Regions from separate parts of the Cedecea sp. NFIX57 genome, predicted to be linked through region 2. Evidence: predicted binding sites of a transcription regulator. Region 2 holds the regulator's gene; each other region holds the start of a gene.

Region 1 (4,252 bases), on a different contig from region 2:
TAGGCAGGCGTCACGCCAAAGCGGCCGGAAGCGACCTGCTTGATACGGGACACTTTATTGGTGCCGTAGCGCGCTGGATCTTCGCCGCCTTCGCCGGAGTTAGAGTTCCCGCCGATGCTGTTCATCGCCTCAGCCAGGGATTCATGTGCTTCCGGGCTCAGGGCGCCGATAGACATCGCCGCGGTATCAAAGCGTTTGAACAGCTCGGTTGCTGGCTCAACGTCTTCAATTTTGACGGACTCGTCCTGCGGATTCAGCGCAAGCATATCGCGCAGCGTGGCGACAGGACGCTCGTTAACCAGCTTCGCGTATTGCTGATAGTCGCTGTATTCGCCGCTCTGCACCGCTTTTTGCAGCGTTTGCACTACGTCCGGGTTATAGGCGTGGTATTCCCCGCCGTGAACGAATTTCAGCTGACCACCCTGATCCAACGGCTTACGTACCAGCCAGGCGCGTTTGGACAGGTTCAACAGATCCTGCTGGAAGTCGCCAAAGCCTGCACCACCGATGCGGCTGACCGCGCCCTGGAAGCAAAGCTCGGACACTTCTTTATGCAGACCCACCGCTTCAAACAGCTTAGAGCAACGGTAAGAGGCGATAGTCGAGATGCCCATTTTGGACATGATCTTGTACAGCCCTTTGTTGATGCCGTTGCGGTAGTTCTGCATCACGGTGCGGTAGTTTTTGTCGATAGCGCCGTTGTCGACCAGCTTCGCCAGGGTTTCATAGGCGAGGTACGGGTAGATTGCGGTCGCGCCGAAGCCCAGCAGCACGGCGAAGTGATGCGGATCGCGGGCGCTGGCGGTTTCAACAATGATGTTGGCATCACAGCGCAGGCTCTTCTCAACGAGGCGAGTCTGGATGGCGCCCACGGCCATTGGAGCCGGAACCGGCAGGCGATTTTTGGCAATATTACGGTCGGACAGCACCAGCAAGACAGTGCCGTTGCGAACCATGCGTTCCGCTTCGTCGCACAACGCCATCACCGTTTCGTGCAGCGACTTCTCGGTCACGTCATAGGTGATGTCGAGCGTATCGGCGCGATAGTGTTCCTCTTCCAGCGTGGTGAGCTGCTGGAAATCGGACCACAGCAGAATCGGCGATTTGAAGCTCAGGCGGTGTGCCTGGCCTTCTGCTTCACAGAAGACGTTCATTTCGCGACCAATGCTGGTGGCCAGGGACATGACGTGGGCTTCACGCAGCGGATCGATTGGCGGGTTGGTCACCTGCGCAAACTGCTGGCGGAAGTAGTCGTAAATAATGCGTGGTTGGCTGGAAAGTACGGCAAATGGGGTGTCATCGCCCATTGAACCCACGGCTTCCTGGCCATTTTCGCCCAGCACACGGATCACTGAATCCAGCTCTTCGCTGCTGTAGTTAAACTGTTTCTGGTAGCTGGCGAGCGTGTCGTCGTCGAGCTCCCGTGCGCCCACTTTTTCGTCCGGCAGGTCTTCAAACGGCACCAGGCGGCGAACGTTGTTCTCCATCCACTCTTTATACGGATGGCGGCTTTTCAGCTCGGCATCGGTTTCAGCGGAGTGCAGAATACGCCCGACACGGGTGTCGATAACCATCAGCTCGCCCGGGCCAACGCGGCCTTTCTCAACCACTTCATCCGGCTGGTAGTCCCAGATCCCGACCTCAGAGGCGCAGGTGATGAGCTTGTCCTTGGTGATCACATAACGTGCCGGACGCAGGCCGTTACGGTCCAGGTTACAGGCGGCGAAACGCCCGTCCGACATAACGATACCGGCCGGGCCGTCCCACGGCTCCATATGCATGGAGTTAAAGTCGAAGAAGGCACGCAGCTCAGGATCCATGTTCGGGTTGTTCTGCCATGCAGGCGGAACCAGCAAACGCATGGCGCGCACGATATCCATCCCGCCCGCCAGCAGCAGCTCAAGCATGTTATCCATGGAGCTGGAGTCGGAGCCGGTTTCGTTCACGAACGGAGCGGCGTCGTGCAGATCGGGGATCAGCGGCGTCTGGAATTTATAGGTACGTGCGCGCGCCCACTGGCGGTTACCGGTGATGGTGTTGATTTCACCGTTGTGCGCCAGATAGCGGAACGGTTGAGCCAGCGGCCAGCGTGGCACGGTGTTGGTGGAAAAACGCTGGTGGAACAGGCAAATGGCCGATTCCAGGCGCAGGTCCGCGAGGTCCAGGTAGAAGCGCGGCAGGTCAGCCGGCATACACAGACCTTTATAAATGTTCACCAGGTTAGACAGGCTGCAGATATAGAAGTCTTTATCTTCCTGGATGCGTTTTTCGATGCGGCGACGGGCGATAAACAGGCGGCGTTCCATATCACGAGGGCGCCAGCCCGCCGGGGCGTTAACGAAAATTTGTTCAATACGTGGCAGAGAGGAGAGGGCGATTTCACCGAGCACGTCTTTGTTCACCGGCACTTCACGCCAGCCAACAATAGACAGCGTTTCGTTTTGCAGCTCTTCTTCAACAATGCGGCGGCTGGCGCGGGCAAGCGCGTCATCCTGGTTCAAGAAAATCATGCCAACGGCATAGTTCTTGGCCAAACGCCAGTGGCGCTCTTCTGCAACAATGCGGAAGAAACGATCGGGTTTTTGCAGCAGCAGACCACAACCGTCGCCGGTTTTACCGTCGGCAAGGATGGCACCACGGTGCTGCATACGGGCTAGCGCGTGAATAGCGGTACGCACTACCTTGTGGCTAGGTTCGCCTTCTATGTGGGCGATCAGGCCGAAACCACAGTTATCCTTCTCAAGGGATTTATCGTACAACATATCAGTGAACCTCCCCAGGCTCTACGTTACTCCCAACCGTTTGCGCGTGGACGCAGCAAGGGCATGGCGACGGGGTTTGCGCATCATACGCTTGCCTCGCGTGTCGCCCTCTTAATGTCCAACGCATCCGGTGTCACAAGTGTTGAGGACTTGCTTTAGAGGGAATCTCAATTACTGCATAAATATGATGGGCACAGAACCCATCCAGAAAGCTTCCAGCGGATTTCCAACTTATCGGGAAAGAGCACACAGGTCAAATGGCATTCTTATTTATACAAAACTGTGCTAAGAGTGACTTAATATTATGAATTTAATGGTTTTTTGTTCTTTTTTGACTGTGGGGAAACGACGACGAACGCCGAGTGTTATGTGATCGTCCTCACTATCCGAAAGGCCGTGAAACTCCAGACCATGCTGGCATGAATGATATTGCCAGCATGATATGCTGCTTAATCCCCGTGAAGTGCAGCATGACACTGTTTTTCACCGTTCGTCATATTCTTTAAATAAAGGGCCGCATCATAAGGAAAAGTAATCAAGCCTGATGTGAATAGAGTTGCACTTATTTTGAGTTTATATGCAATAGGTAAGGCTGCGCCGAAGCGATTGATCCAGGTCATCGCCGGTGCGAGAAGAAAATGGCAGGCTAGTCCCCTTTTTCGGGACGGCCCATCAGATTATGCAGTTACAGAAATTAGTCAATATGTTTGGCGGCGATCTCTCTCGTCGCTACGGGCAAAAAGTCCATAAACTCACGCTGCATGGCGGTTTCAGTTGCCCCAATCGCGACGGTACGATCGGGCGAGGCGGCTGTACTTTTTGCAACGTGGCCTCTTTCGCTGATGAAACTCAGCAGCACAATTCCATTGCCGAGCAGCTCGCACACCAGGCCAGCCGTGTGAATCGTGCTCAGCGCTATCTGGCTTATTTCCAGGCCTATACCAGCACCTGGGCTGAAGTGCAGGTGTTGCGATCGATGTACCAGCAGGCGGTCAGCCAGACCAGCATCGTGGGGCTGTGCGTGGGTACCCGGCCTGACTGCGTGCCCGACAGCGTGCTGGATTTGCTAAGCGATTATCACGCTCAGGGCTATGAAGTGTGGCTGGAGCTGGGGTTACAGACGGCGAATGACAAAACGCTGCATCGCATCAACCGTGGGCACGATTTTGCCTGTTATCAGGAAACTACCCGCCGGGCCCGAGCGAGGGGGTTAAAGGTTTGCAGCCATCTGATTGTCGGTTTACCGGGTGAAGGCCAGCAGCAATGTAGGGACACGCTGGAGCAAGTGGTTGAAACCGGTGTAGACGGCCTGAAGCTACACCCTCTGCATATCGTTGACGGAAGCATTATGGCCAAAAGCTGGCGAGCAGGTCGCCTTGAGGGGATCACGCTGGATGAGTATGTCGTCACCGCGGGAGAAATGATTCGCCATACGCCACTTGATGTCGTGTTCCATCGCATTTCGGCTAATGCCCGGCGTCCAACCTTGC
Region 2 (4,252 bases):
ACATTATCGGCTTTTTTGCATTAGAATCGTCGGGTTTCGCAAAAATCATACGCAGGCATGATGGTTAGCATCTTGCCTTCATTTATCAGGGGATTGACGAGTGGCGCGGATAACTAAAATCTCTATCACGCTATGTGCTCTGCTATTTGCTTTGCCCTATACACCTTTGGCACAGGCGTCTGAGCACGTCCGCCATCCTGTTGCACAAAAAGGCCATCCGGCAAAGACAACAACCAGTAAAAGCAACAAGGGTAAAGAGAAAGCAAAACCGAAGGTCAGCACAGCCTCCACCAAAAAGAAGTCCGGTAAAAAAGACGCCTCGCCGGCAAAAGCCAAAGTGGCTAAACGCACCACCACAGGCAAAAGCAGCACCCTCGCTAAAACCAGCAGTAAAAAAACCTCGCAGAAATTAGCCGTACAGCCAGCCTCCGCTACCGTTGCCTACACTGAAAAATGCACCCATCGTAAAGGGCATAAAAAGCAGTGCGTTAAGGTGAAGTCGGAAAAAAATCTGACCATCGCGCAGGCGCATAAAGTGCGCGTGCAGAAAGCGCAAAAAACGGCCATGAACAAGCTGATGGGGCAAATTGGTAAACCGTATCGCTGGGGTGGCACTTCCCCGCGCACCGGTTTCGACTGCAGCGGGCTGATTTATTACGCCTATAAAGATCTGGTCAATATCCGTATTCCGCGTACCGCCAACGAAATGTATCACCTGCGTGATGCCTCTTCCGTTGACCGCGGTGAACTGGAAAGCGGCGACCTGGTGTTCTTCCGTACCCAGGGCCGTGGCACCGCCGATCACGTTGGTGTCTACGTCGGCAACGGGAAGTTTATTCAGTCCCCGCGCAGCGGTCGCGATATTCAGATCACCTCCCTCAGCGAAGATTACTGGCAGCGCCACTACGTGGGTGCTCGCCGGGTGATGACGCCGAAAACTATTCGTTAATCTTCTCCGCGCCCTTTAGGACTAATAAAACTGATTAAAATGTTAACAGCCCGGCAACGGGCTGTTTTATTTTGTTGTTTCATTTGGCTTTTTCACTCAGCTGTAATTTGCTAACCTTATAACTACACAAATTGTAGTTATATTGTGAAACAAAATAACAAGGAGTGAAGCCATGTCGTTCGAACTACCCGCCCTGCCCTATGCCAAAGATGCGCTGGCACCGCATATTTCAGCCGAAACCCTCGAATACCATTACGGCAAACATCACCAGACCTACGTCACTAACCTGAATAATCTGATCAAAGGCAGCCCGTTTGAAGGCAAAACGCTGGAAGAGATTGTGAAAGGATCTGACGGCGGGATCTTCAATAACGCGGCTCAGGTCTGGAACCACACGTTCTACTGGCACTGCCTGGCGCCGAATGCCGGCGGGGAGCCGACCGGTGACGTGCTGGCCGCCATCAATCACGCCTTTGGCAGCGTGGAAGCCTTTAAAAAGCAGTTCACCGAAGCGGCCATCAAAAACTTTGGCTCCGGCTGGACCTGGCTTGTGAAAAATAGCGACGGCAGCCTGGCTATCGTCTCGACCTCTAACGCAGGCACCCCGCTCACAACCGGAGCAAAACCGCTGCTGACCGTGGACGTGTGGGAACACGCTTACTACATCGACTACCGCAACGCGCGCCCGGTCTATCTCGACCATTTCTGGGCGCTGGTCAACTGGGAATTTGTTGCGCAAAACCTGGCGGGCTGATGTTTAGCGGTTAAATACGAAGGAGGGAAGCAACGCTTTTCTTCTGTTTAAGAGAAGGGCCGCTTTTCGCGGCCCTTTGTAAATCAGTGCAGAACGGCAGTAAGCGCCCCGGCAACAATCAGACTCAGCACGATAACCGTCGTCACCACGGAAAACTTCAGATCGGTACTCATCGTAAGCTCCTTTTATTTCCCTACAAAGTGTATGTGGGGTGATTTTCCCACAATTAGCGATAAAAATCCTGCTGGATTTGCACAGATATCGGTTTTCCCTCTTCCACTTTGCCCCGGGATAAGCCAAAATCCTTCGCTAATTTACCGCGTATCGCCCGGCAACGCCCTCCTCCCGCTGTATGTCGCATCCCCGACAGGCCTGCAACCAACGTGTTGCCCCAGGAGTTAGCGAAGGCAAACGTTTAACACATGAGTTATCAGGAGTTTACGATATGGTCTGGAGTGACATCTAATGGCAACGATTAAGGACGTAGCGAAGCGCGCAAACGTTTCCACCACCACTGTGTCACATGTCATTAACAAGACCCGTTTTGTGGCGGAAGAGACGCGCAACGCCGTCTGGGCGGCCATCAAAGAGCTGCACTATTCGCCGAGCGCCGTGGCGCGCAGCCTGAAGGTCAACCACACCAAATCTATCGGCCTGCTCGCCACCTCAAGCGAAGCCCCTTATTTTGCGGAAATTATTGAATCCGTTGAGAACAGCTGTTTCGCCAAGGGCTACACCCTGATTCTGGGCAACGCGCACAATAACTTTGAAAAGCAGCGCGCGTACCTGTCCATGATGGCGCAAAAGCGCGTAGACGGACTGCTGGTCATGTGCTCCGAATACCCTGATACGCTGCTTTCAACCCTGGAAGAGTACCGCCATATTCCTATGGTAGTGATGGACTGGGGCGAAGCTCGTGCCGACTTTACCGACTCCGTAGTTGATAACGCCTTCCACGGCGGCTACCTCGCAGGCCGCTACCTGATTGAACGTGGCCATCGCGATATCGGTGCTATCCCGGGTCAGCTGGAGCGTAACACCGGCGGCGGCCGCCATGCAGGGTTCCTGAAGGCGCTTGAAGAAGCCAATATCAAAGTGCCGGATAACTGGGTGGTTCAGGGTGATTTCGAACCAGAGTCCGGTTACCGCGCCATGCAGCAACTGCTTAATCAACCGCATCGCCCTACTGCCGTTTTCTGCGGCGGCGATATTATGGCGATGGGTGCTATTTGCGCCGCGGACGAAATGGGGCTGCGCGTGCCGCAGGACATTTCTATCATCGGCTACGATAACGTGCGCAACGCCCGCTATTTCTCTCCGGCGCTGACCACTATCCACCAGCCGAAAGAGCGCCTGGGCGAAACGGCCTTTAACATGCTGCTCGACCGCATCATTAATAAGCGCGAAGAGTCGCAGACGATTGAAGTCCATCCGCGTCTGATTGAACGCCGCTCGGTGGCCGACGGCCCGTTCCGCGATTACCGCCGCTAAGCCTCTTCGGGAGCCGGAAGTATGTTACCCGGCTCCTGCAGCCACTCCTGATTCATCGTCTCACTGTCGCCCAAATAATCCAGCAACCAGCTCAGCGCGGGCGAGGCATCATCTTGCCGCCACGTCAGGCAGCAGGCCGCGTCCGGGAACGGGTTTTCCAGCGTTAACTCCTTCCAGTCGCCCCTGACGAGCCACGGCTGGGCAATGTGCGTCGGCACCATGCCAATGCATAATCCTGCCATCAGGCAATCCGCCCCGGACGCCCAGTCCGGCACCACCACCCGGCGCTGGTTGTCCAGCAGCCAGGTAATACGCTTGGGCAGAGAACGGGATGTGTCTTCCAGCACAAGGGACGGCCAGGGACGAATGTCGTCATCCAGAATAATACCTTCCCGTTGCGCAAGCGGATGAGCGGCAGACACCACGCAGCGCCAGCTAAGCGCGCCCATGTCCCGAAACGCATAGCGCCCCCCGACCGGGATCGCCTGCGTGGCGCCAATCGCCGCCTCAACCCGTCCGTCCGCCAGCGCGTCCCACACGCCATTGAACACTTCCTGAGAAATGCGTAATTCGATATCCGGAAAATGACGATAAAAATCCAGCACCAGCTGGCGGGTACGTTCAGGTTTAACAATATTGTCTACCGCAATGGACAAGTGCCCGCGCCAGCCGTTAGCTATCTGCTGACACTGCTGGCGCGTTGCCATCATTTTTTTGATAACAGACCGACCTTCCTTGAGAAAAAACGCCCCGGCGGCGGTCAACTCAACGTCCCGGTGACGCCGTTCAAACAGCGGCACGGCCAGCCACTCTTCAAGCTGACGCACCGTGTAGCTGATGGCAGAGGGCACGCGATGCAGCTCCTGGGCCGCGCCACTAAAGCTGCCGTTTCGAGCCACAGCATCAACCACTTCCAGTGAATATTCAGACCACATGTTTTTGCCTGCAAAAAATTTGAATTCAACTCGCAAATATTAGCGTTTCACAAGCGGTTTTGCACTCCGTAGACTCCTGCCCCGTTAACCTGCTATCAAAATCAAGAGTGAAATATGCAACCA
Region 3 (4,252 bases), on a different contig from region 2:
CGCGTTTAATTAAGTTCCCTGGAGGGGAGATGTCGCGGGTGGCGCAGGCAAGGAGCCTGGGTAAATATTTCCTGCTGCTTGATAACATGTTAGTGGTATTGGGCTTTTTCGTTGTCTTCCCTTTGATTTCCATTCGCTTCGTTGACCAGTTGGGCTGGGCCGCTTTGATGGTCGGCATTGCCCTGGGCCTACGTCAATTTATCCAGCAGGGGCTGGGTGTCTTCGGCGGCGCAATTGCCGACAGACTCGGCGCTAAACCGATGATTGTCACCGGCATGCTGCTACGCGCCGCAGGGTTTGTCACCATGGGTATTGCCACGGAACCCTGGATGCTCTGGCTTTCCTGCCTGCTCTCCGCCATTGGCGGGACGCTGTTTGATCCGCCCCGCTCGGCGTTGGTCGTCAAACTGGTTCGCCCTCAGCACCGCGGCCGCTTCTTCTCAATTCTGATGATGCAGGACAGCGCCGGCGCGGTGATCGGCGCTCTGTTGGGCAGTTGGTTGTTGCAGTACGACTTCCGTCTGGTCTGTGCCGTCGGCGCCGTAATGTTTGTCCTTTGCGCGGCGCTGAACGCCTGGCTGCTGCCGGCCTATAAGCTTTCCACTATTCGCACCCCAATGCGCGAAGGTATGGGCCGTGTGTTCCGTGATAAACGCTTTATTACCTACGTCCTGACGCTAACCGGCTATTACATGCTGGCGGTGCAGGTCATGCTGATGCTGCCGCTGATGGTCAATGATATTGCCGGTACCGCGTCGGCGGTAAAATGGATGTACGCCATTGAAGCCGCGCTTTCGCTGACGTTGCTCTACCCTATCGCTCGCTGGAGTGAAAAGCGCTTCCGCCTGGAGCAACGCTTAATGGCAGGTCTGGTGCTGATGACGGTGAGCCTGATGCCTATTGGCCTGGCGTCCAACTTACAGCAGCTTTTCGCCCTGATTTGTACCTTCTACATCGGCTCAATCATCGCTGAGCCCGCTCGGGAAACACTAAGCGCCTCGCTGGCGGATGCCCGAGCACGCGGCAGCTACATGGGATTCAGTCGTTTGGGCCTGTCGCTGGGCGGCGCGCTAGGTTACACCGGCGGTGGCTGGCTGTTTGACGCAGGGAAAGCCCTGCAGCAGCCAGAATTACCCTGGGCCATGCTCGGCATCATCGGCTGTATCACCCTTGCTGCCCTGTGGTGGCAGTTTAGCCTTAGACCCGTTGAGCCAACGATGCTGGAGCCCGGCGGTCAGGGATAATTTTCTCTTATCGTCTTTTTCCGGTAGCCGCTCCCGCCGTGCCGCATTATGCTGATAAAACAAGGCACGGCATTGGAGCCGCTATTTTGAGGAAGCCTATGAAGAAGATTGTTTTTGCCGCAGCATTGATGCTCAGCGGCCTGCTCGCCGGATGCAACCAGTTAACGCAGTACAGCGTGAGTGAACAGGAAATCAACCAGTCGCTGGAAAAACACAATAACTTCTCCAAGGACATTGGCCTGCCCGGCGTGGCTGAAGCCCATGTGGTGTTAACCCATTTAGTCAGCCAGATTGGACGGGAAGAGCCGAATAAAATTACCCTGACCGGTGATGCCAATCTCGACATGACGTCGCTGTTTGGTAACCAGAAGGCCATCCTGAAGCTCAAGCTGAAAGCGCTGCCGGTGTTCAATAAAGAGCAAGGTGCCATCTACCTGCAGGAAATGGAGGTGGTTGATGCTCAGGTCGAACCGCAAAAAATGCAGACCGTGCTGCAGACCATGATCCCTTATCTTAATCAGTCCCTGCGCAGCTACTTCAATCAACAGCCTGCTTATATCCTGAGCGAAGATCGCAGCACAGGTGAGTCGCTGGCGAAGAAATATGCCAAAGGCATTGAAGTCAAACCCGGTGAGATAATCATTCCGTTAACGGAATAGCCCCTCTCCCTCAGAGCCGTTTCTGCGCTCTGAGGGTTTTGTGCAACATGTACAACATAAGGGGTGCAAACGATAACGTTTCCCCTTATCCTTAGTGCCCGGCATAAAACCAGCCCTTGATGACTGATTTCCCTCTCACGCCGGAGCACATTGATGACCGCATTACCTCAGGTATTAAAAATCCGCCGCCCAGATGACTGGCATATTCACCTTCGTGACGGTGAGATGCTGAAAACCGTGGTGCCTTACACCAGTCAGACCTATGGCCGTGCGATTGTCATGCCCAATCTTGTGCCTCCTGTTACCAGCGTGGATGCCGCTATCGCTTATCGCCAGCGCATTCTCGATGCTGTCCCGGCCGGGCAAAAGTTTGAACCGCTGATGACCTGCTACCTGACCGACACGCTGGATCCCAACGAAGTCGAACGCGGGTTCAATGAGGGCGTATTTACCGCCGCCAAGCTTTACCCGGCGAACGCCACAACTAACTCCGCTCACGGTGTAACCAGTACCACAGCCATCCTGCCAGTGCTTGAGCGTATGCAGAAAATTGGCATGCCGCTGCTGGTGCACGGCGAAGTCACCCATGCTGACATCGATATTTTCGATCGCGAAGCGCGCTTTATTGAAACCGTCATGGAGCCGCTGCGTCGCCAGTTGCCTGATCTGAAAGTGGTGTTTGAGCATATCACCACCAAAGATGCCGCCCAGTATGTGAAAGAAGGTAACTCGCTGATTGGCGCGACTATCACACCTCAGCACCTGATGTTTAACCGCAACCACATGCTGGTGGGAGGGATTCGCCCGCATCTGTACTGCCTGCCTATCCTGAAACGCAGCGTCCACCAGGAAGCCTTGCGCGAACTGGTTGCCAGCGGCTGCGATCGCGTATTCCTGGGTACAGACTCTGCGCCTCACGCCCGCCATCGCAAAGAAGCCAGCTGTGGCTGCGCCGGCTGCTTTAACGCGCCTTCCGCGCTGGGTGCCTATGCGACGGTATTCGAAGAAATGAACGCGCTGCAGCATTTTGAAGCTTTCGCTTCGCTGAACGGCCCGCGATTCTACGGCCTGCCGGTCAATGAAGATCATATCGAACTGATTCGCGTCGCTGAGAAAATGCCGGAGCTGATTGAAGCCGGTGACGACAGCATCGTACCGTTCCTGGCGGGTGAAGAAGTCGTCTGGTCGGTTAAAGGCTAAATTTCCCCCCCCTGTTGCTTACTGGAAAGTTAACCTGTATAAATATCCAGTATATTATACAGGGGGTCGTTATGCGTATTGAAGTGACTATAGCCAAAACCACACCGTTGCCGCCAGGGGCTATCGACGCCCTTGCCAGTGAGCTTTCCCGCCGTATCAATCAACATTTCCCCGACACCAGCAGCGAAGTGCAGGTACGTTATGCCTCAGGCAATAATCTCTCCGTGCTGGGCGGTGCCAAAGAAGATAAAACGCGAATCAGCGAGATCCTCCAGGAAACCTGGGAAAGCGCTGACGATTGGTTCTCTGCCGACTAATACCCTCAAGTATGTTGGTACTTTTTTGCCGGGTGTCGCCATCCGGTTTTTTTATTCCCCTCGTCGACTTGATTACTTTTTAAACACCACCAAAGTCTTTCCTGCCTTTCTTTCTCATTACTTCGAAATAGCCTGTCGATTTATTGTTCGTTTTTCCTGAATAATGCGGAAAAAGTGTTACCAGGTAATTATTTCATCCCCATGAAGGCCGTAGTATTGATATACTTAAGTCGCTTCACGATAAATCACGCATGAACCTCACTAGCCGTTGTCTTTAAACACGTATAAAAGGGGTTATGATGGAAAAAAATAGTGATGTTATTCAGACTCATCCCCTCGTCGGATGGGATATCAGCACCGTCGACAGCTACGACGCCATGATGCTGCGCCTGCATTACCTGACATCCAATAATCAGAAGCACGATGAAACCGAGATAGGCCAGACGCTCTGGCTGACCACCGATGTCGCCCGGCAATTTATTTCCATCCTTGAGGCCGGGATAGCCAAAATTGAATCCAGTGATTACCAGGAAAGCGATTATCGCAAGCATTGACGACACATGCTTAACAATGGCCACAGGCACCCAACGGGGTGCCTTTTTTATTTTAAGCGTCACCGTCAATTGCATCGTTCCGGTGAATTAATTACCCTGCTACAGATAATTTTCCACAGAGAAAAGTTTATGAACTATGACCTCATCATTGTCGGCAGCGGCTCCGTCGGTGCCGCCGCAGGCTGCTATGCCACACACTCGGGCCTGAAGGTACTGATGATCGACAGCGGCCACCCGCCGCACGATCAGGGCAGCCACCACGGCGACACCCGCCTGAT

What was found. Region 2 encodes PurR, which represses purine synthesis genes. Its sites were predicted from a motif close to CANGCAAACGTTTGCNTG; they were not measured.
Region 1: the regulator PurR is predicted to act here: its motif matches at 2,792-2,809, upstream of gltB (glutamate synthase large subunit).
Region 3: the regulator PurR is predicted to act here: its motif matches at 1,972-1,989, upstream of pyrC (dihydroorotase).

Annotation. Positions count from the first base shown of each region.
Region 1 is NZ_FXAS01000008.1:99,582-103,833, reverse strand. It holds gene gltB (glutamate synthase large subunit) at 1-2,762, opposite strand, end outside; gene B9Y90_RS08755 (tRNA modification radical SAM protein MnmL/YtqA) at 3,442-4,252, shown strand, end outside.
Region 2 is NZ_FXAS01000026.1:64,713-68,964, reverse strand. It holds gene B9Y90_RS19615 (C40 family peptidase) at 101-949, shown strand; gene sodB (superoxide dismutase [Fe]) at 1,122-1,703, shown strand; gene cydH (cytochrome bd-I oxidase subunit CydH) at 1,787-1,876, opposite strand; gene purR (HTH-type transcriptional repressor PurR) at 2,169-3,194, shown strand; gene punR (DNA-binding transcriptional activator PunR) at 3,191-4,129, opposite strand; gene punC (purine nucleoside transporter PunC) at 4,244-4,252, shown strand, end outside.
Region 3 is NZ_FXAS01000015.1:44,811-49,062, reverse strand. It holds gene mdtH (multidrug efflux MFS transporter MdtH) at 30-1,244, shown strand; gene B9Y90_RS14450 (lipoprotein) at 1,343-1,903, shown strand; gene pyrC (dihydroorotase) at 2,057-3,103, shown strand; gene dinI (DNA damage-inducible protein I) at 3,175-3,420, shown strand; gene bssS (biofilm formation regulator BssS) at 3,720-3,974, shown strand; gene solA (N-methyl-L-tryptophan oxidase) at 4,104-4,252, shown strand, end outside.